One region of the Caballeronia sp. SBC1 genome, then DNA from elsewhere that is predicted to be linked to it. Evidence: predicted binding sites of a transcription regulator. Region 1 holds the regulator's gene; the other holds the start of a gene.
The links. The regulator FNR, encoded in region 1, switches genes on or off when oxygen is low (the NO sensors DNR and NnrR bind a similar motif). The targets are predictions, from matches to a motif close to TTGATNNNNATCAA.
Positions count from the first base shown of each region.

Region 2: a site for FNR is predicted at 10,553-10,566, ahead of SBC1_RS13595 (Kdo hydroxylase family protein). Genes of this name have one in related genera too.

Region 1 is NZ_CP049157.1:1,601,797-1,616,452, forward strand. Features, by position in the region: gene SBC1_RS25160 (F0F1 ATP synthase subunit gamma) at 1-815, opposite strand, end outside; gene SBC1_RS25165 (F0F1 ATP synthase subunit alpha) at 812-2,395, opposite strand; gene SBC1_RS25170 (F0F1 ATP synthase subunit delta) at 2,392-3,126, opposite strand; gene SBC1_RS25175 (F0F1 ATP synthase subunit C) at 3,140-3,388, opposite strand; gene SBC1_RS25180 (F0F1 ATP synthase subunit A) at 3,385-4,083, opposite strand; gene SBC1_RS25185 (ATP synthase subunit I) at 4,080-4,358, opposite strand; gene SBC1_RS25190 (AtpZ/AtpI family protein) at 4,355-4,627, opposite strand; gene SBC1_RS25195 (F0F1 ATP synthase subunit epsilon) at 4,699-5,142, opposite strand; gene atpD (F0F1 ATP synthase subunit beta) at 5,139-6,602, opposite strand; gene SBC1_RS25205 (acetate uptake transporter family protein) at 7,033-7,644, opposite strand; gene acs (acetate--CoA ligase) at 7,748-9,721, opposite strand; gene SBC1_RS25215 (YoaK family protein) at 9,938-10,687, opposite strand; gene fnr (fumarate/nitrate reduction transcriptional regulator Fnr) at 10,703-11,527, opposite strand; gene SBC1_RS25225 (response regulator) at 11,612-12,010, opposite strand; gene SBC1_RS25230 (response regulator transcription factor) at 12,188-12,835, opposite strand; partial or broken gene SBC1_RS25235 (histidine kinase) at 12,832-14,124, opposite strand; gene SBC1_RS25240 (universal stress protein) at 14,282-14,656, shown strand, end outside.
Region 2 is NZ_CP049156.1:3,043,049-3,057,704, forward strand. Features, by position in the region: gene SBC1_RS13545 (amino acid ABC transporter ATP-binding protein) at 1-544, shown strand, start outside; gene SBC1_RS13550 (urease subunit gamma) at 636-938, shown strand; gene SBC1_RS13555 (urease subunit beta) at 970-1,275, shown strand; gene ureC (urease subunit alpha) at 1,298-3,004, shown strand; gene ureE (urease accessory protein UreE) at 3,019-3,645, shown strand; gene SBC1_RS13570 (urease accessory protein UreF) at 3,632-4,312, shown strand; gene SBC1_RS13575 (IS110 family transposase) at 4,338-5,663, opposite strand; gene ureG (urease accessory protein UreG) at 5,937-6,587, shown strand; gene SBC1_RS13585 (glycosyltransferase) at 6,771-7,982, shown strand; gene waaA (lipid IV(A) 3-deoxy-D-manno-octulosonic acid transferase) at 8,038-9,363, opposite strand; gene SBC1_RS13595 (Kdo hydroxylase family protein) at 9,488-10,372, opposite strand; gene waaC (lipopolysaccharide heptosyltransferase I) at 10,725-11,666, opposite strand; gene SBC1_RS13605 (phosphomannomutase/phosphoglucomutase) at 12,979-14,394, opposite strand.

The DNA.
Region 1 (14,656 bases):
AGCTTGTCGTGCACGTTCGTGCGTGCAGCGATCATCGCCCTCATGCGTGCTTCGTTTTCTGCGGCGAACGACAACATGATGGCCTCGCAAAGCTGCGCGAAGATGTATTCCTGCGCAAGCTGCGATAACAGCCGCTGCGGCGCGAGGTTAATGAGCGGCGGGTTGCGACGCGCATTCGCCGATGACGCAGCCGACGACGTAGCCAATGACGTAGCTGAGAAGCGCCCGTAGTCGAACGGCAACAGGGTCTGCTCCACGGTCTGGACGGTGGCCGTCGGGTTCGGCGTTGCGTGGATCACGCTCACGCTGGTCGTCCGCCCGGCGACCAGGCGCTGGAACAAAACACCGGTGAGGCGATCGGCGAGTGCAGGCACCTCGCCGGCATGGGTGATCATGGGCGCGGACCAGCCGACGTTCAGCCCGCGTTCCGTCGCCGCTACGATCCCGCGGTCGCCGAGCAGCAGGTATTCCGTTGACGAAGCGCGCGCAGCCCCGGTACTCGATGCAAGCGCCGTATCGATCACATGCTCGTTGAACGTGCCGACAAAACCCTGTTGCGCGCACAGGACGATCACCATGGCCATATCGCGCTTGCCGCCCGCGCTTGCGGTTTCTTGCGACGCCGGATCGTCGATCAGCAGCAGCGCGTCGCCAATCGCCGCGCTGACTATCCGCGCGCAGGCCCGAATGCCGTCCAGCCGGCTGCGCGCTTCACGCGAGCGTGCTGCAGCGATACCACGCATTGCACCGACCACGGATTCAAGCCCGTGTACGCCGTTCATGCGTGCCTGAACTTCGCTGAGTTTATTGCTCATGTTGAAGTGGCCTCGGGTTTGGTTTCCTGCTTGGCCTCAGCCTCAGGTGCCGCGCTTACTTGTACTGCGAGATCGCGTACGGCCGTGACTAGTCCACTCAGCGTGGCTTCATCTAGCGTCCCTGTGACAACGAGCGTAGCGCTCGCCGCAGGGCCGCCGTGAGCATCCAGATGCGCTGCAAGACGGGTGCGAACCGTCGCGATGCAGCCGACTGGCAGCGAGTCAAACACGCCGTCGGCGAGCGCGGCCAGGAGCGCGATTTCATCGACGGGGCGCAGTGGCATAAAACGCGGCTGCGTGATCAATGCGCGAATGCGCTCACCGCGTACCACTTGCGCCTTCACTCTCGGCTCCATCGCGCCGCCAAAACGCGTGAACATTTCAAGCTCAAGGAATTGCGAATAATCGAGCCGCAAACGCCCTGATACCTTGCGCAACGCGGGCAATTGCGCTTTGCCGCCGACCCGGCTCACACTCAGGCCGACGTCCACGGCCGGGCGCTGATTGGCGGCGAAAAGCGCGGCGTCGAGCATGATCTGCCCATCGGTAATCGAGATCAGGTTGGTGGGAATGTAAGCGGATAAATTGCCGGCGTCTGTCTCCGCGACCGGCAACGCGGTGAGCGATCCGCCGCCCAATTCCTTGGACAGTTTCGCCGCGCGCTCCAGCAGCCGCGCATGCAGGTAGAAGATATCGCCGGGATACGCTTCGCGGCCGGGCGGTTCGCGCGTGAGCAGGGCAAGTTCGCGATGCGTCGCGGCATGCTTGCTCAGGTCGTCGATCACGATGAGCGCATGTTGCCCGCGGTCACGAAAATACTCGGCGATGGAGAAACCGCTGAACGGCGCGATCCATTGCAAACCCGGGGAAGCTGCCGCCGATGCGACCACGAATACGCATCGCTCGGGGGCGCCGTGGCGGCGCACGGCGTCGATTACACGCTGCACGGCGGTAGCACGCTGACCGATCGCCACATACACGCAGATCATGTCGGAGTGCTTCTGATTCACGACCGTGTCGATGGCGATCGAGGTCTTGCCGGTCGCCCGGTCGCCAATGATCAACTCGCGCTGGCCGCGCCCGATGGCAAACAACGCGTCGATCAGCAGGATACCGGTGGCAACCGGCTGCGCGACCAGATCCCGGTCGATGATGGAGGGAGCCGGCCGCTCGATCGGCAAGTGCATCTCGGCGGACACGGGCTCGTCGTTATCGAGTGGCCTGCCGAGCGGATCGACCACGCGCCCGAGCAGTCCGGGACCGACCGGCACTTCCACCACTTGGCCCGTTCCGGTGACGCGGGAACCAGCGGAAATCGCATCGCCGTCGTCGAGCAGAACCGCGCCGATAGCATCGGCGTCCAGCGTAAGTGCAAAGCCGAGCCGGCCGCCCTCGAAGCGCAGCAGTTCGTTCAAGCGCACATCGGGCAGTCCCGAGACGGAGGCGATGCCGTCGGCCACATGTTCAACGCGCCCGACGGTTTCAGCCTGCGAGGAAAACTGAGCGCGGGCGAGAGCGGCGCGGCTGCTGGCGAGCCAGTCGTTGTCTCCTGCAGCGAGTTCGGACCGGATGAGTGTCATGAGCTAAGGAGCTCCGTTTTCAGGCCGGCGAGATCGTGGCGAAAACTGTTGCGCACGAGTGCATGCGGCGCCTCCAGTTCAAGTCCCGCGATCACGGTGGGATCGACTGTGACCTCAATCTTCAACGGGTGGCCGAGCGCGTGCGTAAACGCGGTTTGACATGCTGCCAATTCATCGTCGGTGAGGGCGCGAGGCACGATCAGGTGGACCTCTTCGCCGTCGCCGGTCAGTTGTGCCCGGGTAGCCTCGGGCAGCGCGCCAAGCTCACGTGCCAGTCCATCGATGAAGCCCGCGATCCGCGCCTCGGCGGGCAGGCGATCGAGCAGCCGCGCGGTGATATCGAGTGCGAATTGCGACGCGCGATCGGAGTCGGCCGCGGCGGCCTCGCGGCGGCTGGCGTCGATCGCGGTTTGCGCCGCCGTGTGCATCTGTTCCGTCTCGATGCGTGCCGCGTTCTCAAGCGACGTCTTGAGCTGCGCAGCTTCGGCCGTTGCCGCTTCAAGCAGATGCGCGCGTTGCGCGGCAAGTTCAGCACTGTTCGCGGCGGCCTTTTGCTGTTCGTCGAGCGCTGCGGCTTTGGCTGCGGCGGCATCGGCCATCAGCGCCGCGGCTGCATGCTGGCGCTCCGCCACGATCTTCGCCACCGGCCGGAACAGAAAGCGCGCCAGCAACCAGACGAGCACCAGCGCGTTGACGGTCTGCAGCAGGAGAGTCCACCAGTCGATATGCATGATCAGTGCGCGCTCACTTCACGAACGGATTGGCGAACAGCACGAGCAGGGCGATCACCAGGCAGTAGATCGCCATGGTCTCGATCATTGCCAAGCCGACGAACAGCGTGCGCGAAATTGTGCCCGCCGATTCCGGCTGTCGCGCGAGCGCGTCCATGGCGGCGGCAACCGCGCGGCCTTCGCCGAGCGCGGGTCCGATTGCGCCGAACGAGACCGCAAGCGCTGCTGCGAGAATGCTCACTACCTGGATCAGATTGTTCATTGCTGGCCTGCCTCTTTGCTGGAAGTTTTTGTGGAGTTTTCGGCTAGCGCGGCGCCAATGAATACCATCGCGAGAACCGTGAAGATGTACGCCTGCACCGCGCCGGTCAGGAGGTCCAGCGCCATCAGCGGAATAGGCACCAGCAGTCCCGCGAGCGACAGCACGATGCCGACGACGAAAACGCCGCTCATCACGTTGCCGAACAGACGCACGACCAGCGAGAAAGTCCGCGTGATCTGCTCGATCACATTGAGCGGGATCATGATCCAGGTGGGTTCGGCGAAGGTAGCGAGGTAACGGCCCAGGCCGCGCGTGCGGACACCGTAGAAAATGGTCGCGCAGAATACGATCAGGGCCAGCGCGGCGTCGGTTTCTACATGCGCCGTGGGGGGCTCGACACCCGGCAGCAGCGACGACCAGTTGCTGACCAGGATAAACAGAAAGAGCGTGCCCACCAGCGAGCGATAACGCTCGGGCTCGGCTTGCATGGTGTCGCGAATCTGGACGTCTATGGTGCTGACCACCAGTTCGAGCACCGTCTGCATTTTCGATGGCGTGAGCGACAAGCGACGCGTGTACCAGGCAGCGCCGCCGCCAAGCAACGCCATGATGACCCATGTCACCACGACCGGCGCCGATACGTCGATCGGCCCAATATGGAACAGCGTGGCGGTGACGAGCGGCGAGGCAATCATGGCGTGACCTGGACGCGTCGCAGGATGACGCTGCGCGCCAGCAACAAACCGGCAGCGCCGCATAACAGCGGCCACACGCCGAGTTTCGCCAGGACACCGAATAGAACGACCACGCCTGCGAGACGTAGCAGTTGCAGGGCGAGTGCCTTGGCCGGCGTACCGGAAATCAACAGCTGGACATTCCAGCGCAAGGTCGAGAAGTGGATAGCGCCGGCCGCGAGGCCGACACTCACACCAATCACGATCTGGGCTGCGAGCGGTAAGTGATAGGTCATTGCCGATCTCTCCGGGTTTGACGATGCATCCATTTCCATGCAGACCACAGTCCGACGGCCGCACCGACCATGAGTAGCGGCGCTGAGAAAAACACGCCGGTGTGGAAGTGCCGGTCGAGCCAGTGGCCAATGACGAGCCCGAGCAGCGTTGGCACGACGATGGTCCAGCCGAGAATGCCGATCTGACCGAGACGGCTGCCGAGCGATGGTTCCGGCTCTTCCTTCGCCTGGCGTTCGCGCTGCACGGCTTGCCGCGCGGCGCGCGCCATGCGGTCGGCGTCAGAGTTCTTGTCAGTATCCCCGTCAAGGTCGGCGTCGCGCTTGGGATCGAAGGGCTGAGTCACGGTCCTGCTCCGTCCGTCGGTCTCGCGCCCGGGCGCAGATAGCGCAGCAACTGCCGCACGGCTTGTGCATGGAGACGGGTTTCGTCTACGCGGGCACGCCGCACTGCATCGAGCTGTGCCGCCCGCGCGGCATCGACTTGCGCCTCGATCACTTCAAGCGATGTGCCGCTCGCGCCCATCACACCTTCGCGGCACGCAATCGATATCTCCTGTCCGTCCGACACGCGCAACACGCCTTCCTTCACGGCGCAAAATTGTTCGACGCCGTCGGCGCCGTGCCAGCGCAGCACGGACGGTGCAAGCACGGTCAGGAACGCCGCGTGGCCGGGCAGAATGCCGAAACTGCCGGTAGCGTCCTCAGCGCGCAACGCGACGACTTCTGTGCTGTCGAACAGCACGCGCGCCGGCGTGGCGATAGTCAGATGCAGGAGCGTACTCATGATCCGACATGCTCCGCCGCGGGTTTAGCCTCAGCCGCAGGCGGCGTTGACGAGGCCGCTTCGCGAGCGCGGGCTTCATCGAGAGTGCCGATCATGTAGAGCGAGCTTTCCTGCCAGGCGTCGCAGTCACCGGCGAGGATCGCCTTGCAGCCGGCGATGGTATCGGCGACCGCCACCGAGCGGCCGGGCACGCCTGTAAACGCCTCCGTGACGGTGAACGGCTGGCTCAGGAAGCGCTGCAGGCGGCGGGCGCGCCCAACGATGCGACGATCGTCCACGCCGAGTTCCTCGACGCCGAGCAACGAGATCACGTCCTGCAGTTCCCGATAATGTTCGATGGTCTTGCGCACCTCAATGGCGATCGCCGCGTGCTCGTCGCCGACGAAAGCCGGGTCGAGCAGGATGGACGATGAAGCGATCGGATCGATGGCGGGATACATGCCCTCGGCGGCCATCGAACGCGACAGGACGATCATGCTGTCTACATGCGCCGCGATGGTCGTCACGGCCGGGTCGGTGAAGTCGTCCGCCGGAACGTAGACCGCCTCGATCGCAGTAACTGACACGCCGCCTACCGACACAATGCGCTCCTGCAGCGCGGCCACTTCGCTTGCGAGCGTGGGCTGATAGCCAACCCGCGAGGGCAGCCGTCCAAGCAGTCCTGAGACTTCCGCGCCTGCCTGGACGAACCGAAAGACGTTGTCCATCAGCAGCAGCACGTTCTGATGACGTTCATCGCGAAAGTATTCCGCGACGGTGAGCGCAGTCAGCGGCACCCGCCAGCGCGCGCCGGGCGGCTCGTTCATCTGGCCATAGACCAGCACGGTTCGCGGCAGCACGCCGGAGTTGCGCATGTCGAGCAGCATCTCGTGGCCTTCCCTCGAACGCTCGCCGACCCCCGCGAACACCGAGATGCCTTTATAACGTTCGACCATTGCATGAATGAGCTCCATGACGAGCACGGTCTTACCCACGCCGGCGCCGCCGAAGGTCGCGGCCTTGCCGCCCTGCGCAAGCGGGGTCAATAAATCGATGACCTTGATCCCGGTCCAGAAGATCTCGGTGGCCGCGCTCTGCGATGCGAACGGCGGCGGGGCGCGATGAATCGGGCGGCGGGGGACGTCGTCGGCGAAGGGCGCTCCGCGGTCTCCCGGCGTGCCGGTGACATCGATCAGACGTCCGAGCATGGCTTCACCCACCGGCACGAGGATCGGGCCGCCAGATGCACGCACGGCCGTCCCGCGATTCAGCCCGTCGGTCGACTGCAACGCCAGCGCGCGCACCGTGTATTCGTCCAGATGAGCCTGCACTTCCGCGATGATCGGCACTCCGCGATCGGTGAGGATGGAAAGCGATTCTTCGATGAGCGGCAACGCAGCGTGGTCGAACGCGACATCCACGATCGCACCCCGTACCGCGACTACGCGGCCCTGAGATCCACCAACATGGGCCGAGGACACGGGCTCGACGCTTACCTGGCCAGCAAGGCTTGACAGCGGCTCAACAGGACCTGCCTTCTCCACGCCGTCCGATGGGGGAGGGTTGTCAATGGTGGCGACCGGCGGGCGAGTGTTCAATTTGATTCCTTCAGACAGACTGTATTCCCGCCCATGAAACGGGAGCGGCGCATGCGCCCGGTGACTTGTCGTGAAAGTGAAGTGCACGTGAGGGACCGCAAAAGAACGGCGCGTGCTCGAATCAACTTTATCGTCTGAGGGGTGGAAACCCTTGATCTTTATCAACCGTTGATGAGGCGCATTCGCGGTAATTCCGGGCGCTCGAACCAGCCCGTTATTCGACAGGACAGCGTAATCGGACAGTGCAATGACTGCGACGCGCTCCGTTGCAACGACGCCGCACAAGACCTTGTGCGGCGCCGTCACCTGTCGATCAGCTTCGTTGAAGGTTCCCGGCTGAATCAACCGATACCGACCCGACGATCGCCGCGCCGGCTGTCCCCACGGGCAGTACGCTGCGCCCGTGCGTCTCGTTGATGATTTCGGCTGCGGACAGATAGAACGCCAGCGCTGCAGTGACTAGACCGCAATAGCCGCCTGCGTGATGCAGCCACACGAGACCGGTCCATTCGCTTGCGGCCAGCACGAAAAAGGTGATCCAAAGGACGAAGAACACCAATTGCAGCGCACGCGCCGAGCGCCATGTCGCGACCCACATATACAGCGTGAATACGCCCCACAGGAACAAATACCAGCCGATAAAGGCAGCCGGCACCTTGTCGTGCAGGAACAGCACAAAAAGCGCGAGCGACCACCAGAATGCCCCGTAGCTGAGGAAAGCGGTGGCGCCGAACGTGTTGCCGCGCGGTATCTCCATGAGCCCGGCTAATGCCTGTGCTGTTCCGCCGTAAGCGAAGGCGACGGCGAGCACCATGCCCATTGAATCGCCTGTGAACCAGCCAGCGTTGATCATGCTGAGCAGCCAGGTTGTCAGAGCAAATCCGGCGAGCCCGAGCGACGCGGGATTGGGTGTCTTGAAGTTCATGATGAGGTCTCCTGAAGGAAACAAAATCTGTCGCGCGGCAGTCTGGACGAAGCAACGGCCGCGCAACGCAAGCTTAGGGTTGAACGTTCTCTATATGCGCTCGTTAAGCCGGGTCGGCGAACTGCGCGATCACCTGCGGATTTTCAACGGTCGAGGTGTCTTGCGAGATCGATTCACCCTTCGCGACCGAGCGCAACATCCGGCGCACGACCTTGCCGGAACGCGTTTTTGGCATGGCGTCGCCGAAGCGGATCTCCTTCGGTTTTGCAATCGGACCGATCTCCTTGCCGACCCATGCGCGCAACTCGTCGGCTACGCGCTTCACGTCGGTACCGGTAGGACGCGGGCCTTTCAACACGACGAATGCGACGATGGCTTCGCCGAACGTCTCGTCGGGGCGACCCACAACTGCTGCCTCCGCGACCAGCGGGCAGGCTGCCAGCGCCGACTCGATTTCCATCGTGCCCATGCGGTGACCCGATACATTCAGCACATCGTCAACGCGCCCGGTAATCGTGAAATAGCCGGTGTCGGCGTCGCGAATCGCGCCATCTCCAGCGAGATACAGGGTGCCCCCCAGTTCGTCGGGGTAATAGCCCTTGCGAAAGCGCTCCGGGTTGCCCCACACAGTGCGGATCATCGACGGCCAGGGCTTGCGGATGACCAGCACGCCGCCTTGCCCGTTCGGGACCTCGTGACCGGTTTCATCGACGATCGCGGCATCTATGCCGGGCAGCGGCAGCGTGCAGGAGCCGGCAACAAGCGGGGTAACGCCCGGCAACGGAGTGATCATGTGTCCGCCTGTTTCGGTCTGCCAGAACGTGTCCAGTACGGGGCACTTACCACCGCCAACATGCTCCGAATACCAGTTCCACGCGCTCGGATTGATGGGTTCGCCGACCGTGCCGAGGATGCGCAACGTACTCAGGTTGAAGCTTGCCGGATGCACTGCCCGATCCGCTTCAGCGCTCTTGATGAGTGACCGGATGGCAGTCGGCGCGGTGTAGAAAATCGTCGCCTTGTGGCGCTCGATCATGTCCCAGAAGCGGCCGGCGTTCGGGTACGTCGGCACGCCTTCGAAAATAATCTGGGTCGCGCCAACGGCGGTCGGTCCGTAGCAGATGTACGTATGCCCCGTGATCCAGCCGATGTCCGCGGTACACCAGAAGACATCGTCGGGCTTGATATCGAAGGTCCACTTCATGGTGACCGCGGCCCACAGCAGATAACCTCCCGTACTGTGCTGCACGCCCTTCGGCGCGCCGGTCGACCCTGACGTATACAACACGAACAGCGGATGCTCGGCGCTCACCCATTCGGGCTCGCAGGTGTCCGGCTGTTCATTCTCAAGCTCGTGCAGCCAGGCGTCGCGACCGCCGATCCATGGAATCCGGCCACCCGTGCGCCGGTAGATGACGACGGTCTTCACGGCGTCGGTGCCGCCCATGGCAAGCGCCTCGTCCACAATGCTTTTCAGCGGCAGCGTCTTGCCGGCGCGAACCTGCTCGTCCGCGGTAATGATTGCTACCGCGCCAACGTTCGTTATGCGCTCATGCAGCGACTTCGCGGAAAAGCCACCGAATACGACGCAATGCGGTGCGCCGATGCGCGCGCAGGCCTGCATCGCGACAACACCTTCGACTGACATCGGCAGATAGATGACTACGCGGTCGCCTTTCTTCACGCCGCGCGCCCGCAGCGCATTCGCGAGCCGGCATACCCTGTGATACAACGCCTGATATGTGACGGTCGAGACTCGGCCGTCGTCGGACTCGAAGATGATCGCGGTCTTGTTCGCATTGCCGCTGGCCAGATTGCGGTCGAGGCAGTTGTACGACGCATTCAGTTCGCCGTCTTCGAACCACTTGTAGAACGGCGCGTCCCGGTCGTTGAGAATCTGCGTGAACGGACGGCGCCAGGTCAGATGTTCGCGCGCAAGACGTGCCCAGAAAGCTTCGTGATCCTGGCCCGCCTCAGCCACGAGCGCGCGGTAAGCGTCCATGCTTTCAATCGCGGTGCGGCCTGCCGGAGGAATGCCCTGGGCAGGGACGAGAGGGGTGGATTCGATGGTAGACATGGTCTCCTCGCTTTAGTCATGGATCATGAGATCGGCGAGCCAACAGGGATCGTCGCTTGGGGAAGGGTTCTTGATGAAGGGCTCTTGATGACCCGATCGCGCAACAGGAAGTGCGCCGGCTGCGCTGGTCGAAAAAGCGCCGCCGTTATCTGACTATGGGATGTCCAGTGGATATCTCATTGATGCAAGTCAAGCAAGCAGGTCAGTGCCGTTGCTTCACCTACGCTGGCCAACCAGATCGTCCACCAGTGGCACGACTGCCAGTACGACCAGCATGGCCGACAACGGCAGGGTCGATATGAACCCCACGTACTTGAAACCCAGCGCGCCTGCGAGGCCGCCAATAAAAAACATGCCGAGCAGTGAGACCAGGAGCCGGAGCCTCGATCGGTCCGCCCTGACAGCGGTAACTCCGGGCCCGGACTCGGACACGTTCCAGTAAAAAAGCTTGCCGATCTCGATGCCGATATCCGTGACGATGCCGGTCATATGCGTGGTGCGGATCTCTGCTTTGGAGATCTTCGTGATGATCGCGTTCTGCAGGCCCATGACGTAGCAAAGCAAGCCTACCGTCGCGGGCACGAACAGGAACCGGTTGTTTTCCAGATTCGAACCGAGCAGGCCAAAGCAGAGCAGCAGCACGGCTTCCAGCATCAACGGCAGCGCGTATTCGCTTTGTGCCCGCCGGCGCCGGCCCCAGTTGATCATGATTGCGGAAGTGGCCGCGCCGGTCATGAACGCCGCGAGTGAACTCAATCCGGCGACGACGAGGCCAAGGTCGCCTACCGCGAGGTTATCGGCGAGTGCCGACACGATCCCCGACATATGCGAGGTGTACTGCCCGACGGCAAGAAAACCGCCAGCGTTGGCCGCGCCTGCTATAAACGCAAGCCAGCGTCCAAGGCGCCGGTTGTTCCGGTCGGTGCGCTCCGGCCTGGCGAAACCTCGCAGGTACTCTATGGGCATGTCCGTTCGCTTCGATCAAACCCCGGCGAGCTTCTCGCTGTCGAGAATGTGTACCTGCTTGCCGTTTGTATCGATCACCCCTGCTTGCTGCAGCTTGGAGAACATCCGGCTTACGGTCTCGAGTTTCAGCCCGAGATAGCTGCCAATCTCTTCACGCGTCATCCGCAGGTTGAATTCCGCGGAAGAGTAGCCCCGCGTTTTCATCCTCGACGACAAATTGAGCAGGAACGCAGCCACGCGCTGCTGCGCGGTCATGGTGCCGAGCATCATCATGAGGCCGGATTCGCGCACGATCTCGCCGCTCATCATGCGATGCACATGCTGCTGCATGGCCTTTACGTCGTGGCAAAGGTCCTCCAGCAAGTCGAACGGGATGACACACACCTTGCTGTCCTCGAGCGCGATCGCATCGCAATTCTGTTCATCGGAGCACACGCCGTCGAGTCCGAGCGGTTCACCCGCAATATGAAACCCGGTGACCTGCTCGTGGCCGTCGCGATGCGTGATGACTGTCTTGAAGCAGCCGACACGCACGGCGTAGATGCTTTTGAATTTATCGCCGGCGCGGTATAGCGTCTCGCCGCGTCGTACAAGCCGCGTGGAGCAGACAATGGCGTCGAGCCGTGCCAGCTCCGTCGCGCTCAGATGAGCCGGCATGCAGATGGAGTGCAACGAACAGCCGGAGCAGCTCGTGCTCGCGAGTGCGCCCGGTGGTGGCAGGCTCGTGGTGGCGGAACGCGCCATATAAGCGAGACGATTCGCGGTCGTTGAAGCGGCCGGTGCGTAAGTGGGCGCATAAGCGGCCTTACATGCGGGCGCATAAGCGGTAGCTGAGGTCATGCCTGTCTCCAGAAGAGTCGGACGATCACTGAATAGATGAATTGACGAGCTGTGCGGATCGGGCACTGATCGACTGAAAGGCGGTCATACCGGCTCGCAGGATGTTGGCTCGGGGCGGGGCGCATCCGCCAGTTGCTGAATCGTGTCGCGGGCTAGTTCGTATTCGCAGGTCTTGTCGAAGAAATAGCGGGCGCCGGCGCGCTGGCACGCGGCACGAAACGCCGGGCCCGAATGATTGGTCAACACCATGGTCAGGATGGGCGGCGTGGCACGCGCCAGCGATTCAACGATGTCCATGCCGTTGCCACCCGCCAGATGCGGGTCAACGATCACGAGATCGGCGCGGGTCATGCGGATGCACCCCAGCGCCGTGTCCGCTTCTTCCGACTCGCCCACGATCACCACACCGGCCAGCGCGCCAATCAGCGCAGAGAGGCGGCGGCGCACAGGGCTTGAGTCGTCGACAAGGAAGATCTTCAGCATGGCGCGCAACCGTTTGAGTTCATGCGCCAAAGTATGATCGCGGCTATCTCAAAATAAAATGGGCGAGCGGCCAGACATGATGTAGGGGTTTGGGAAGGGCTGTAGGGATCGGACTACACGCTTGATGCTTGCGTATTGGGCGGGGGTATTCAGGCTATTTCGCGCTTATTGGACCCGTCAGGCGTCGCAGTCGTCGTCGAAGAGCTTGTGGCGCATGGCGTAGCGGACCAGTGCGGTGTCGTGCGGCATCTGCATTTTTTCGAGGATGCGAGTTTTGTACGTGCTGACAGTCTTGGCGCTCACCGACAGCGCCTGGGCGATCTGCGTGATCGTTTCACCCGCGGCGATCCGCCGGAATACTTCGAATTCGCGGTCGGAAAGACGCCGGTGCGGCAGGTCGTCGGCTGGTTCGTTCAGGCTTTGTGCTAGCCGCTCGGCCATGGCGAGGCTCACGTACACGCCGCCCGCCGCGACCTTGCTCACCGCCGTGACCAGTTCGGCGCTCGCGCTTTCCTTGGTCAGATAACCCGATGCCCCCGCCTTGAACGCACGTACCGCGTATTGCTGTTCAGCATGCATTGTCAGGACCAGGATGCGCAGCGCCGGTTTCTCGTCCTTGATCTGCTTGAGCAGTTCGACGCCGTTCCTGCCGGGCATGGACAGGTCGAGGACCAGCACGTCCGCCGGCGTGGCGCGGATCATCGCCATGGTGGTAGCGCCGTCGCTGGCTTCACCAGCGACTTCAAGGCCGTTCGCGCTGAGCAGGATATGGCGTAGCCCGTCACGCACGAGGGCGTGGTCATCGGCGATCAATACTCGGGTCATTGCAGCGGTTCTTCCTCGGTGTTTTCGGGATTGTCGGAGAAAGGCTCGTCCTGTTGCAAGGTCGCCAGTGGAAATGTAACGGTCACAGCGAACCCTTGTCCGATGCCGGATTCGATTGACACCGACCCGTCCAGCCCGTGCGCCCGCTCGCGAATGCCGATAAGGCCAAACGACTTGCGCCCGGCGTCGGCACGCTCATGGGCGCCTATGCCGTCGTCGGCAATGCGCAGGATGCAGCGGTCACCTTCCAGATACAACGCGAGATCCACACGGGTAGCTTGCGCATGGCGCGCCACGTTGGTCAGCGCTTCCTGCACGATCCGGAACACGGCGGTCGCACCGTCGCGGCTGAAAATGGTGTGCCTCGCGTCGATCCGCCGCTCGACGTCAATACCGTAGCGGTTCGTAAAGTCGATCGCCAGCCAGTCGATGGCCGGGACCAGGCCCAGGTCATCGAGCATCACTGGGCGCAGATCGGCGGCTATCCGGCGCATCGAGGCGACAGTTGCGTCAATCAGGCGCTGCATGCCGCGCAAGTGTGCGCGCGCCTCAACGTCTGTTCCAGGGCTAAGTTCGAGCGAGGATATATCCATTTTCAGCGCGGTCAATTGCTGGCCCAGGTCGTCATGCAATTCCCTTGCAATACGGGATTTTTCTTCCTCGCGGATATTCAGCAGATTCGCGGAGAGCTCCCGCAGTTCCTCGTGCGAGCGCTGCAGCGAGCGTTCAGCGTCGATTTGCGCGCTGATGTCACGCAGCATCACCGTGTAAAGCTTGCCGTTTTCATCGCCGAATTGAGAAATCGATGCTTCGAACGGGAACTCGCCGCCGCTCGCGCGCAGGCCATACAGTATGCGCCGCCCGCCCATTTGCCGGTCGGACACGCCGGTAACGCCGAACTGGCGCACATGCGCTTCGTGACCGGCGCGAAAGCGCTCGGGAACGAAGCGGGCAAGGGGGGTACCGAGCGCGTTGGCCGCCGGGCAGTCGAACAGACGTTCTGCCATTGGATTGAACATGACGATACGCTGGTTTTCGTCGATGGTAATGATCGCTTCCATCGACGACCGGATGATGCCAAGCAGCCGCGCTTCGTCAAGCCGCGTTGAAGCCAGCGCCGTGGCCTTCGCGGTCTTCGTGCCCTTGCGCGTGAGTGTCACGAAGGCTGCGCTCGCGGTGAGAAGGAGCGCGCCGACAATGCCAACTGTGCCGGTCACGCGGGTCTGTCGACCGGCGCTGCGCTGCGATGCCGTGTTACGCCGTGGCGCGGACATAGGGTCTCCGGGAAAGAGCTAAAGGTGCGCCGCTGAGGTTGTGCGGATCATACCGTGCGCTTCGGACGTGATTTTCGCCGCCCACCCCCGGCCGCGTGAATTGATGTGGATCAATTGACCGGCGGGCCTGCACGCGGACACTGAAGCTTGAACGACATCCGGAGAGCCGGTCATGTACAAACGAATTCTGGTAGCGCTCGACGGCAGCGTCAGCGCGAGCCTCGCGCTTGAAGAGGCGCTCAAGCTGGCGCAAGCGGTGGATGCAACGTTGATGGTGGCGTGCGTTGTCTCGCACGACGTTTGCGATCTCGTGGGAGTTATCGGAGAACAAGCGGCCGATGCGGGCGCGCACTGGCAACTCGATCATGTGCGCGACTTGTGCGAGCGCAGCGGGGTACGCTGCATTACTCAGATAATTGATGCGCACGGCGCGAGCATCCCGGACGCCCTCATGCAGGCGGCCCAGGCATTCGAAGCGGATCTCATCGTCATGGGGGCGCATGGGCCGCGTGGCGTGCGCCGGCATTTGATCGGCAGCGTTGCGGAA
Region 2 (14,656 bases), on a different replicon from region 1:
GATCGAAATCGACGGCGAACACATGGACGCGCGCCACGCCGATCTGCGCGCGCTGCGCCTGAAGGTTGGCATGGTATTCCAGCAGTACAACCTGTTCCCGCATCTCACCGCCGGGCAGAACGTGATGCTCGCGCAAACCGTGGTCAAGAAAGTCCACAAGGCGAAGGCGCGCGCAACCGCTGAACAAGTGCTTGAACGCGTCGGCCTCGCCGATAAATTCAACGCCTATCCCGAACAACTGTCGGGTGGACAACAGCAGCGCGTGGCTATTGCCCGGGCGCTCGCGATGAAACCCTCGGTACTGCTCTGCGATGAGATCACCTCCGCGCTCGATCCCGAACTCGTGGGCGAAGTGCTGGCCGTAGTCGAAAGCCTCGCCGCCGATGGCATGACGCTCATCATGGTCACGCACGAGATGCGCTTTGCGCGGCGTGTGTCGAACAAGGTCGTGTTCATGCATCAGGGCCGCGTGTGGGAAAGCGGCACGCCGGAAGAGATTTTCGAGCGGCCGACGACCATCGAGTTGCGCAAATTTATCCAGTGAGTTGGCCAATAAGTCATCCAATGAAATCGTAGGGTTGCAATGCTAGGATTCTTGCAACAATGACGCCTAATCCGAGACACGTTCCGATCCCATGAAGCTCACTCACCGCGAAAAAGACAAGCTGCTGATCTTCACCGCCGCGCTGCTCGCCGAACGGCGTCGCGCACGCGGGCTGAAGCTGAACTATCCGGAGGCCATCGCGTTCATCTCGGCGGCGCTGATGGAAGCCGCGCGCGACGGCCGTACCGTCGCCGACGTGATGCACTACGGCACCACGCTCCTCACACGCGACGACGTGATGGACGGCGTGCCGGAAATGATCCCGGACATCCAGATAGAAGCCACCTTCCCCGACGGCACCAAGCTCGTGACCGTCCATCATCCGATTCCCTGAACTTGCAGCACTCTTATAAAAGGAGCCGCGCATGATTCCCGGCGAATATCTCATCGACGATGGTGAGCACGAACTCAACGCGGGCCGCGAGACGGTGTCCGTGACTGTATCGAATACGGGTGACCGGCCCGTGCAGGTCGGCTCGCATTTTCATTTCTTCGAAGTCAACACGGCGCTCACGTTCGAACGTGACAAGGCAAGAGGCTTCCGGCTGAACATTGCATCGGGTACGGCAGTGCGCTTCGAGCCCGGCCAGGAACGCACGGTTGAACTCGTCGCGCTGGCTGGCGATCGCCAAGTCTACGGCTTCAATGGCCTCGTGATGGGCCCGCTTTGATCTCCACTTCAGGATTATCGACATGACGCTACGCATCGGACGCCGCGCCTACGCGGAGATGTTCGGCCCGACCACCGGCGACCGCGTGCGTCTCGCCGATACCGACCTGCTGATCGAAGTGGAACGCGACTTCACCACCTACGGCGAAGAAGTGAAATTCGGCGGCGGCAAGGTGATCCGCGACGGCATGGGCCAGTCGCAACGCGTGCATGCCGACGTGGTGGATACCGTCGTGACGAACGCGCTGATCCTCGATCACTGGGGCATCGTGAAGGCGGATATCGGCATCAAGAACGGGCGCGTGTTTGCGATCGGCAAGGCGGGCAATCCGGATATCCAGCCGGGCGTGACGATAGCGATCGGCGCGGCGACCGAGGTGATTGCAGGCGAAGGGATGATCGTGACGGCGGGGGGTATCGACTCGCATATTCACTTCATCAGCCCGCAGCAGATTGACGAAGCGCTAGCTTCAGGTATCACGACGATGCTAGGCGGCGGCACCGGCCCCGCGACCGGGACGAATGCAACGACCTGCACGCCGGGTCCGTGGCATCTTGAGCGCATGCTGCAAGCCGCCGACGGTTGGCCGGTGAATCTTGGGTTTCTCGGCAAGGGCAATGTGAGTTTGCCTGCTCCAGCGATCGAACAGATCAAGGCGGGCGCGATTGGGCTGAAGCTGCATGAGGACTGGGGCACGACGCCGGCTGCTATCGATAACTGTCTGTCCGTTGCCGACGATACCGACACGCAAGTCGCCATTCACACGGACACGCTGAACGAAGCGGGTTTTGTAGAGACCACAGTGGCCGCGTTCAAGGGCCGCACGATCCACACGTATCACACAGAAGGCGCAGGCGGCGGCCATGCACCCGACATCATCAAGGTTTGCGGCGAGTCGAATGTGCTGCCGTCGTCGACGAATCCTACGCGGCCGTACACCATCAACACGCTCGACGAACACCTCGACATGCTGATGGTCTGCCATCACCTCGATCCATCGATTGCGGAAGATATCGCGTTCGCCGAATCGCGGATTAGACGGGAGACGATTGCTGCCGAAGACATCCTTCATGACCTCGGCGCGTTGTCCATGCTGTCGTCCGATTCGCAGGCGATGGGCCGTGTCGGCGAGGTCGTCATGCGGACCTGGCAGACCGCGCACAAGATGAAAACGCAGCGTGGCGCGCTGCCCGAAGATTCATCGCGTAACGATAATTTCCGCGCGAAACGCTACGTCGCCAAGTACACGATCAACCCGGCGATTACGCACGGCATCGCGCATGAAGTGGGTTCGATCGAGCCGGGTAAATGGGCCGATCTCGTCTTCTGGGAACCGGCGTTCTTCGGCGTGAAGCCCGCAATGATCTTGAAAGGCGGCATGATCGCGGTCGCGCAGATGGGCGATCCGAACGCGTCGATCCCAACGCCGCAGCCGGTGCATTATCGCGAGATGTTTGCAACGCGCGGCGGTGCGCTGGGCAAGACCTCTCTGACGTTCGTCTCGCAGATGGCGCTGGATGACGGTATTGGCGAACGGTATGGATTGAAGAAGCAAGTGGTCGCGGTGAAGAACTGTCGGAACATATCGAAGGCCGACATGGTTCACAATGCGTACAGGCCGTCCATTACCGTCGATCCGGAAACGTATCAGGTTGTAGCCGACGGCCAGTTGCTCACCTGCGAGCCGGCAACCGTCTTGCCGATGGCGCAGCGCTACTTCCTATTCTGATTTCTGAGACTCTGATGCGCACGATCGACAAACGTATTGAAGCGAAACTTGCCGCACCGCTGATCAAACGCGCGCCTACGCTCACTCTTCCCTTCGATGACCGTTGCAAGAGCCGTCTGGCCGCTACGCTGGATAACGGTGAAGAAGTGGCGCTGGTGCTGCCGCGAGGCACGGTGCTGCGCGATGGCGACATGCTGGTCGCCGACGACGGTGGCCTGGTGCGCGTGATTGCAGCTCCGCAGGACGTGCTGGTTGTGCACGCCCACGATCCCATTACGCTGACGCGCGCCGCGTACCACTTGGGCAATCGCCACACGCCGGTCGAAGTGGCCGCGGGACAGTTGAAACTGGAAGCTGATCCGGTGCTGGAAGACATGCTGAAGCGTCTGGGCGCGCATGTGGATCACGTGACGGCGCCGTTCCAGCCGGAGACGGGCGCGTATGGCGGCGGTCACAAGCATGGGCATGACGAAACGTTTGTAGAGGACTACGCGCTCGCGCAAAAGGTCTTCGATGAACATCACGGGCACGCGCACGATCACGGACACGCGCACGGCGCAGGCCACGACCACGGCGACCATTCGCAGTGCAGCCACGAAGGCCACGATCACGATCACGACCACGGTCATGCGCATCGCTGAACTCACTGCCCTGCTTCATCTGGCGTCGCCGGCGTTGCCTATCGGCGCGTTCAGTTATTCGCAGGGTCTCGAGTCGGCGATAGAACATGGCTTGATCCACGATGGCGACAGCGCCCGCGAATGGATCGCAAGCGGACTAACCAATGTCCTCGCACGCGGCGAGTTACCGTTCCTCGCGCACCAGATGACCCGCTGGCGCGACCACGATGCAGCAGCACTCGCCGCTGCCGATGAAGAATTCCTTGCCAGCCGCGAGTCCTCGGAATTGCGCCGCGAGACACAGCAAATGGGCTGGTCGCTGGCGCAGTTGTGCACGCAGCTTGAATGGGGCGACGCGGCGCGCCTCGCGACTTTAAACACCATTAAACCGATCTCACAGCCCACGGCGTTCGCCTTCGCGGCCTACGCTCACGATGCCGCCACCGACGCCGCCCTCGCCGCCTACTCCTTTTCGTGGGTCGAAAACCAGGCCGCCGCGGCGTTGAAAGCCGTACCGCTGGGCCAGATCGCGGGGCAGCGGATCATCGTTGCGTTGCGCGTTGCCATCCATACCGCAGTAGAAAAAGCGCTCGACACATCGCCGGACGAAATCAACACCTTCGCGCCGCAACTCGGCATTCTCTCGGCGCGCCACGAATCGCAATATTCACGCTTGTTCCGCTCTTGAGAAACAATTAGGATAACCCCATGTTTCAAGGGGTTTGCGCGGCTGGGGTAATCTGGAAGCCGAGAGCAGTCGCGCGGCGCCTGAGGGCATCGATGCTGCGTTGACGCTGCTGTTCTTCGTAATGCTGCTGGCCCTGGTCGACGAAGGCTTCGCCCCGCGTGAGCATGAAGTACACCATGCGGGCGAGCTTATGGGCGACGGCGGTATTCGCACGCGGCTTGTCCATACGTGAGCACAACCGCCGATAAAACGCGCCCAGCGCCGAGTCGTTGCGCGACAGGCTCATCGCGGCCAGCTTGAGCGCCTGGCGCACCCGGTTGGTGGAACGCCGGGTGCGCGCACTAAGCACCTTGCCGCCGCTGACCTTGGTGCCAGGACACAGTCCCAGCCACGAACAGAAGTGCTTGACGTTGGCAAAGCGACTCAGGTCCGGGCCGATCTCCGAGAGTATCGTCATTACCGTGGTGACCGCCAGGCCGTTGATGCGCGTCAGGTCCACGCCCGCCCAGCGCGCCAGGGCCGTGCGTGCATCAAACTGCGGGGTGTTCTTGCCGCGCCGCTTGCCCGGCCCGCTGAGTTCGACCTCGTGGCAGCCCAGTGGCGCCAGTAACGCCTCGATCTTCGCGTCGCACTCGAGCACCCGCTGGGCCAGGCTGTCGACCATCGCCAGGGCCTGCCCGAGCACGAACAGGTGCTCCTCGCGCCAGTTGCCTGTCAGCGCCCGCTCGATGTCGCGCTCGCTGGCCTTGACGCGGCCGTTGCGATGCCGGGCCAGCACTTTGGGGTCACGCTCGCCGGCCACAATCGCCCGCACGATCGCCTGCCCGGTCATGCCCATCACGTCGGTGAGCACCTCGGTCAGTTGCAGGTTCATCTGCACCAGCGCCTTCTGCATGCGCTGCACCCAGTCGGCCTGTTCGGTGAGCAGCACCTCGCGCTGACGGACCACCGCGCGCACCACGCAGACCTCATCGCCCGGGCGCCAGGCCGCGCGCAGCAACCCCAGGCTCATGAGCTTCTGCAGCCATTGGCAGTCCTGCACGTCACTCTTGCGTCCCGGTACGTACTTCATCTGCCGCGCGTCGACCAGCCACACCACCAGTCCGCGCCGCTCTAGCACCTCGTAGACCGGGATCCAGTAGACCCCGGTCGACTCTAGTGCCACGGTGTCGACCCCGCACGAGAGCAGCCAGTCGGCCATCGCGTTCAGGTCATCGGTCATCGCCCCGAATTCACGCACCGGCTCGTCATCTGCCTGTCGGGGCACCGCTACCCAGTGGCTCGAGCCGCCCACATCGATCCCCGCTGCGTTCGGGAACACCTCGTCTTCTTCTCGCTTGCGCATCGCCATCGCCTGCTCCAGAATCGTGAGTGAACGGCAGCGCCATGGGAATCGTCGAAATTGACTCGATCTCTTGAACGGGATGCGGCTTGCGCCGCTCACCACTGTCGCCGACGAATCCCGGACCATGCTCTTAAGCGGGCTCACTCCACGGCGTGCATGCCGCGAGCGCGCACCATTGGTCTGCCGGTCATCGCAGCGCTGCCGTTCACCGGTATACCTCATCTCCGTTTCTCCGCCAACGCCGAGCCCGGCACGGGCTTGAAATGCTCTTAAGAAAACATGAACGCACCCGTCTATTCCGCCGCTGCCCGCCGCTCCAAGAAACTGCCGCCCTTGCGCGTGGGTGTGGGAGGTCCGGTCGGCTCGGGCAAGACCACGCTGCTCGAAATGCTCTGCAAGGCGATGCGCGATAAATACGACCTCGTCGCAATCACCAACGACATCTACACTAAAGAGGATCAGCGCCTGCTGACGGTCGCGGGCGCGCTGCCTGCCGAGCGCATCATGGGCGTGGAAACGGGCGGCTGCCCGCACACGGCGATCCGCGAAGACGCGTCCATCAACCTGGAAGCCGTCGACCAGATGATCGAGCGCTTCCCGGACGCGGATATTGTGTTCATCGAATCGGGTGGGGACAATCTCGCGGCGACCTTCAGCCCGGAATTGTCGGACCTGACCATTTACGTGATCGATGTCGCCGGCGGCGAAAAAATTCCGCGCAAGGGCGGCCCGGGCATCACGAAGTCCGACCTGCTGATCATCAACAAGATTGACCTTGCCCCGTATGTAGGCGCAAATCTCGACATTATGGCGTCCGATGCGAGGAAGATGCGCGGAGAACGGCCATTTGTCATGTGCAACCTGAAGGCACTGGAAGGGCTCGACGACGTGGTTCGCTTCATCGAAAAGAAAGGTCTGCTCGCGGTCTGAGTGCAGGTTTGCGGGCTTGGGAGGAACTGTTCTCAGCCGATCGAGTGCGATAGCATGTCGCCTTGCACTTTTTTACGGCCATAGGCCCGCTTTCGGAGACCTCTGATCGACAGCCCCGACACGCTCCTCACTCGCGACGCCCCCGTGCGGTTGAACCCGTTGCCCGCAGCGTCCTCGACACCCATGGCGCAATCATCGAAGCGCATCGCCGTGCTGTTCCACATCGCGGATTTCAACGACGGCGGTATCGAATCGTCGTTGATGCAATGGCTGCGGATCTATGACCGCGCCCGCTTCACGGTGACGCTGTCCGTAATGTTTTCGTCCCCTGCGTTCGAACAGCGCTTTCGCGCGCAGGTTCCCGCGGATGTCGGCGTCGAAATTCTCACCGACAAACCCTGGCTCAACCTGTTGCAGGCACGTCGCTACGCGCGTCGGCTGAGCAAGCTCGGCCGTGTCGGCCGCGACGTCTTCAACACGCTCGCCGTGCGCCCGTATGTGAAGACGCGCGTGGCCGCGCTGGCGCGGCGTCACGACATCATCATCGACTTCGACATGTCGCTGCGCCGCCTGGCTGGCCGCTTCGGCGTGGCGTGGCTCGGCGTGAACCATTTCAGCTTCGATGCACGGCTGGGCGGCCGGCCCCGCAAGATGAAACGGATGCTCGCGCAATATGGGCGCTACGACGGCATTGCCGCGCTGAATCAGCAGATGGCCGATGAAGCGAGCGAGCTGTTCAATGGCCATCTGCACAACGTGTTTGTGCTGCCGAATGCGATCGATATTGACCGGATTCGCGAGAATGGCGCGCATGTGGAACCTGCGCCGTGTCCCGGGCCATATATCGTTTCAGTGGCGCGGCTCGACGAAATCCAAAAGGATCATCGGACCTTGCTGCGAGCTTACGCACAGCTTGTCAGGACGCGTGATGACGGTGGGTTGCTGGAAGACCTGGTGATTGTCGGCGACGGTGGTTTTCGCCGCGAGCTGGAAGCGCTGGCGGTCGAGTTGGGCGTTGGCGAACGCGTGCATTTCACGGGGTATCGGAACAATCCGCACGCGGTCGTGGCGCACGCGAGCGCGTTGGTGCTCAGCTCGCGTTACGAAGGCATGCCCATGGTGTTGCTCGAGGCGCTGGCGCTTGGCAAGCCGGTGATTTCAACCGATTGCCCGACGGGGCCGCGCGAGATCCTGGACGATGGCCGGTTCGGGATGCTGGTTCCTATCGGCGATGTGGACGCCATGGCAGGGGCAATGTCGCGGTTGTTGTCGGACCATGCGGTGCGTGATGGCTTTACGCGTGGAGCGCTGGAACGGGCCCGGGCTTATGGCGTGGAGGCGAGCAATGAGAGGTTCGTTGCTTGCGTGACGCGGATTTTGCAGGAACGCGGTTAGGCCATCGGCCCTGATCGCCCTCGCCGCCAGCAGGCAGACGGCGCGAACGTCCGACTCACTGGTCCTCTGCCTGCGTGCGCAACAGCGTCCCCAACACCGCCACTGTTCTCGCCGTCGCTCCGCGATGCTTCGCCGCAAACGCCGACGCCGCTGCGCTCATGGCAAGCCGGCGGGGTTTATCGGTGAAAATCTCGCGCAGACCGCGCGCCAACGCCGCCGGATCGCTCACGCGCAACGCCGCACCTTCCGCGATCGCGTCGTTCGTCGCTTGCGTGAAATTGAAGGTGTGCGGGCCAATCAGCACCGGCACGCCGGCCGCACACGCCTCGATCAGGTTCTGTCCGCCTAACGGCAGCAAACTCCCGCCGATAAACGCCAGATCCGACGCCGCGTAATACGCGCTCAGCTCGCCCATCGAATCGCCGAGCAGCACGTTGACGTTCGCAGGCAATGCCGGCGCGGCATCGATTCCCGATCCCGCTGCCGCCGCCCGTCCGGCCCAGGCGGAACGCCGCACATAGGACTGCGCGGCGGCATCGATCAACATGGCCACTTCATCGAACCGCTGCGGATGGCGCGGCACGAGGATCAGCAACGCATCGGGTATACGGTTGCGCAAGGTCGTGAACGCCTGCAACACCAGCGCTTCCTCGCCCTCACGCGTGCTTGCCGCCACCCAAACCGGGCGATCCCCGATCGCCGCGCGCCACGCATGGCCGCGCGCATAGAGTTCGGGCGGCGCGGCCATATCGAACTTCAGGTTGCCGAGCACCGCGACGTTGCGCGCGCCCAGCGCGCTCAAGCGGTCCGCGTCGGACTGTGTCTGCGCCAGCACGCGCGTAAACCCACCGAAGACTTCGCGCGTTGCATTGCCGAACTTCGCCGCGCGCTTGAACGAGCGCGCCGACATCCGCGCGTTGGTCAGCACCAGCGGGATATCGGCCCGTTTGCATTCATCGATGAGCGTCGGCCACACTTCCGTTTCCATCACGATGCCCAGCGACGGCCGCCACGCGCGCAAGAACCGCCGCACGAGCGACGGCGAATCGTAGGGAAGATAACTGCGCGAAATACGATCGCCGTATAGCTGCACACCGGTCGCGCGGCCGCTCGGCGTCATGTGCGTCAGCAGGATGCGGGCATCGGGATGGGCTTGCTGCAGCGCTTCGATCAGCGGCTGCGCCGCGCGCGTCTCCCCAACGGATACGGCATGCACCCAGATCAACGGCGCGAGGTCGTCGGCACGGCGGGCGGGACCAAAGCCAAACCGTTCGCCGATATGTTCGCGATACCCACGCTCCCGCCGCGAGCGGATCAGAAGTCGCAGCACCGCGAGCGGCGCGACGAGCCACCATAAGGCGCGATACACGAGCCTTAGCATCGGCCGCCCTCGCGGCGAACGCTCGACAGCAACGGCAACGATCGCTCAGCGGATCGCTCAGCGCGCGCGTAAAAACTCAGGCAAAGGCCCGAACCCACGCAACGCCCCGCCCGGGCTGCGGCGCTCAAACCAGCGCCCTGCCTTTCAGGCGTTGCAGGATTCCGAGCGGCGCGCAGTCGGGCTGTGCCATGGCACTGACGGGGAGAAAGAAGGTTTGCTCGAGCATGTACTGGCCGGACATAACGGCGTGCGAGGTTTGATCGGAGAAACACACCCACAGGCAACCGGGCGGAAACGGCATTTCCTGCTGCGGCGATTTCGTTTGATAGTCGATATCGGCCTTCATTGCGTCGTGCAAATGGAGCATCAGATGGTCGTATTCGCTGCGCGGCGTCTTGGTGATGTGCAGAAGATTCATGAGCCACGCCGAGCCGGGAACCGGGGCTTTGATGGCGGGCAGGAAGCGTTTTGCCATGTCCTCGAACGGCTCGCCGACGCGCCACACACGCGGTGCGCCATCCGGATTGACGTTGGTGAACACGCGCAGGATGCGCTCGCCATAATTCGGCCGCGACGGAAACGCATCGACGTGAAGGCGGCTGTCGTCCTTGCGCCACGACGTCTCGCGCGTTTCCACGCGATGCAGCCGCAGACTGGTCGGCGCGACCCGCAATTTGCCGCGATATTCAGGGAACAGCCCGTCGACCAGCGAGCGCGCGTTCGCCTGATAGCGCGCGATCAACGCGCGTACAGCGGTTTGCGTGACGGCGTCGCCGAGTACGCCTACGAGCGGGCCGCCGTTGGGCGCGAGGCTGATGTTCTTGCGCTCCGGATCAGCGATCTTCGGGTCGAGCAGCGCCCGTTCGCCGCCTTCTATGGCAAACGCCAGATGCGGGAAATACAGGACCTTGCCGTGCTCGACGCCGTCCAGCAACGCCTCGCGCGGCACGGAAAGCTGCTGAGCCTGCCAGTCGGCGGAGGCAACTTCAATAATTTGAGATTCGGTCATGTGCCTTCGATTTGTTTGGATAAACGAGTGGGCGGCCCCGATTATCGTCAATCGGCTTCAATCGGCTTCAATCGATCTCGATTGGCTTCGATTGACGCATCGGGGAAACATCGCGCCCGGCGAGCGCGGTGCATTTTCGCTCAAACCGGCGGCAAAATCCGCCGCGCGAAAGGCCCGCAGTTGACGGACCTCAAACCGCCGAGTTTCGCCTGGTTTCGCCTGGTTTCGATAATCGCGCCGCCGGTTTATCCCGGCAATTGTGCCGGTTCTTCGAACCGAAGCCGCTTCCTCACCTCACGTACCGCCCGCTACCCTATCCGATACCGATATCAATGCTGTTGCGCCTCATGCATCAAAGCAGTCCGAAGCTTGCAAGGGTCGCTTTGACTTGCTGCAGCGTCGGATGCTGGCTCGCGCTGCCGAGATTCACTACGCGCGGCGACCAGTAACCGCCGGTGCGCCAGGCGGTCGAGAAATTGTACAACTCGACGGTCGGCCGCTTCAGGGCTGCCGCAATGTGCACGAGTCCCGTGTCCACGCCTACCGTTGCTGCCGCGCCGTCGATCAGGCCGACCACTGCCGGCAGCGAGAGTTTCGGCGGCACGACGGCCGCTGCGCCGAACTGTTTCGCCAGTTTGTCGCTCGTTTCGCGTTCGGCCTCGCTGCCCCACGGAAGCACGATTGATACTCCGCGCCGGATCAGGGTCTGGCCGAGTTCGATCCAGGCGGTCTCGGGCCATTGTTTATCGGCGCGAGACGTGGCGTGGACGAACACCACGTATGGCACCGGCAGGTTCAGCCCTTCCTGCGATAACGCCAGCGCGGCGCGACGGGTATCGATGCCGAATTCGATCGCATCCGTTGCTTCGGGGCGCGGATCGCCGAGAGCGGCTGCTACCAGTTGCCGGGTGCGCTCGACCACGTGCGTGCGTGGTTCGATGGGGACGCGTTTGTCGTAGAAGAAACGGACGGGCCATTCGTAGCCGGCGCCGTCGGTGCGGTTGCCTAGGCCGACCAGGGTGCCGCGCGCCCAGCTTGCTACCCATGCGGTTTTGATGAGCCCTTGGCAGTCGATGACGAGGTCGTATTTTTCTGCGGCGAGAGCTTGGCGGAAGCGTTGGATTTCGCGCCAGTTATCGAGGGAAAGGAGGCGTTTGCGCCAGCGCCGCAATGAGAACGGGATAGCGCGGCGTACGCCATCGACGAGTTCGACGAGATCCGCGAAGCTCTCTTCGACTAGCCAGTCGATCTGGGCATCGGGGTGGAGACGACGGATATCGGCGATGGCCGGCATGTTATGGACGACGTCGCCTAGGGACGACACCCGGACAATCAGGATCTTTTGCACGCTGGATACGGTGGGCGCCGTCGGATTGGACGACGCGTGGACAATTTTTGAGATGCGCCCGGAGTTTACCGCTGGCGCTTGAGATTTGGGGGTTTTTACGCTGGCGCTCGGGGTTCGGTTTGTGCTCGTGCTTGGGGTTTTTGGGGGTTCCGGGGCTGGTGGTCGGAGTTGATGCCCGGTTGCCAGGTTCTGGGGTTAGCGGTTCTGAGTCAATGCCGGGTTGCCAGGTTCCAGGGTTAGCGGTCTGAGTCAATGCCGGGTTGCTGCTTTCGGCCTTAGTGGTCTGCTTGAGTCGGATTTTCTCTTTATCACTGTTAGCCACTGTGCGTGGCGGCACGTCATTTCTTTGTCCAAAGCGACAAAGAAACGAAGCAAAGAAAACGCTTTCAAAACGCGGGCTTATAAGTGTCCACAGCGTGCAGTTTTCATACATGGGTACCCCGAAAGCACGGTGCTCGCCAGAGCCACGGATGTGTGAACCCCTCCTTCTCCGAACACGGATACCCACACGCTTCGCCACCAGTGACTGAACCTGCCCAAGGGACACCCCGCGCTATCCGCGTAAAACCACCCGCCGAATTTGTACACACGACGAACCACGCAGCCAACCCACCATAAAACCAAGCTGCAGAATGCATGAGGCCATACCCACGAAGGAAACCGTGCAGGCCGGGCAATCAACCCACCAAAACCGAAGCTGCAAATATGGGTCCGGCCGTGTGGCCCACTAAGATATCAGAGCACGCCGCTCAGTTAACCCACCACTAAATGAAGCTGTAAATACGCGTGAGGCCATACGAATACGCGTGAGACCGTGCGGATCCTTTGGTGACTCGTGCTTGCCCGATAGCGTTAGGGGCGAAGCGTGTTCGTGTAAGGATTCGCGAGAAGGAGGGGTTCAAACATCCGTGGCTCTGGCGAGCACCGTGCTTTTGGGGCACCTATGAATAGAAACTGCACGCTGTGGACACTTAGGGTAGCGTGGTTTGAAAGCGTTTTCTTTGCTTCGTTTCTTTGTCGCTTTGGACAAAGAAATGACGTGCCGCCACGCACAGTGGCTAACAGTGATAAAGAAAACATCCAACTCACGCAGACCGCTAAGGTCGAAAGCAGCAACCCGGCATAGACTCGGACCGCTAACCCCGGAACCTGGCAACCCGGCATAAACTCCGACCGCTAACCCCGGAACCTGGCAACCGGGCATCCCCCGACCACCAGCCCCGAAAAACCCCACCCCAACCCCGAGTGCGAACGAAAATCAGAATGGCAGCACGGCGTCAGCCTTCTCCGCCAAGATCACCCGGCGAAAATCTTCCTGAATCCGCTTGAGCGCTTCCTCGCTGTCAGCTTCAAACCGCATAACCACCACCGGCGTGGTATTCGACGACCGCGCGAGCCCAAAACCATCCGGATACTCCACTCGCAATCCATCAATAGTCAGCACATCGTCGGCACCCGTGAACTTCGCGTTCTTCTGCATCTTCGCGATCAGCTCAAAATTCTCACCCTCATTCAACTTCAACTGCAACTCAGGCGTAGACAGCGAATTCGGCAAATCATTGAGCAGCTTGCTCGGATCAGCCACCCGCGACAGGATTTCAAGCATCCGCGCGCCGGTATAAAGACCATCGTCGAAACCGTACCAGCGATCCTTGAAAAACACATGACCGCTCATCTCACCCGCCAAAGGCGCACCCGTTTCCCGCAGCTTGGCCTTGACCAGCGAATGACCCGTCTTCCACATCACCGGCTCGCCGCCCTGGTCACGAACCCACTTAGCCAGATTACGCGTGCATTTCACGTCATAAATGATCTGACCGCCCTTGTTACGCGACAACACTTCCTGCGCAAACAACATCAACTGACGATCCGGATAAATGATCTGGCCATCCTTCGTGACAACACCCAGACGGTCACCATCGCCATCGAAGGCAAAACCGATTTCCGCATCCGTCTCCTTCAACGCCCTGATCACGTCCTGCAGGTTTTCCGGATGCGCCGGATCGGGATGGTGATTCGGGAACGTCCCGTCAATGTCCGTGAACAGCTCAACCAGCTCGCAACCCAACGCCTTGAACAAACGCGGCGCAAGTTCGCCAGCCACGCCGTTACCCGCATCGATCACGATCTTCATCGGACGCACAGGCTTGATGTCGCTGACAATCCGGTCAAGGTAGACCTGCTGGATATCGTATTCGGTGTACGTGCCCGCACCGCTCGTGAAATCGTCATTCACAATGCGCTGATACAACGCCTGGATCTGGTCGCCATAAATCGCGGCGCCACGCAGCACCATCTTGAAGCCGTTGTAGTCGGGCGGATTGTGGCTCCCCGTCACCACAATGCACGAATCCACTCGTCGCTCGCCCTCAGGCAACGCAAGCGGCACGCTCGCGCCGAAATAACCCACGGGCGTTGGCACCATGCCAAGGTCGACCACGTCCACGCCGGCTTCACGCAAGCCGTCTGCAAGCGCGCCAACAAGCTCCGGACCCGACAAACGGCCGTCACGGGCCACGACGACCGAGTCGCCACCTTGAGCTCGGATCTCGCTGCCGAATGCGCGGCCAATGCTGCGCGCGACGCCGGTATCGACGGTCTTGCCCACGATCCCGCGAATGTCGTAAGCCTTGAAAATGGACTGGGTAACTGGTACTTGCGGTGACTGGCTCATGGAATGGCTACCTGACTAATAATTTAAATGGTTCCGGGGCATCCCGAAGCGTCCCGGGTCACGAAGACCCCTTGATACAGACCTGCGGCCAACAATAAAAACCTGACTTGGCCAACGCACGAACGGCCAGAAACAATACCGGACGAATCGCTAAAAAATAACGAAAGAAATTCGTATCGCGTGGCCTCGAACCCGCTGACACCCCTTCGGAGTTCCCTCAGCGTGTTTCGACCACACGTCAACCACGCGGTTGCGCGCACTG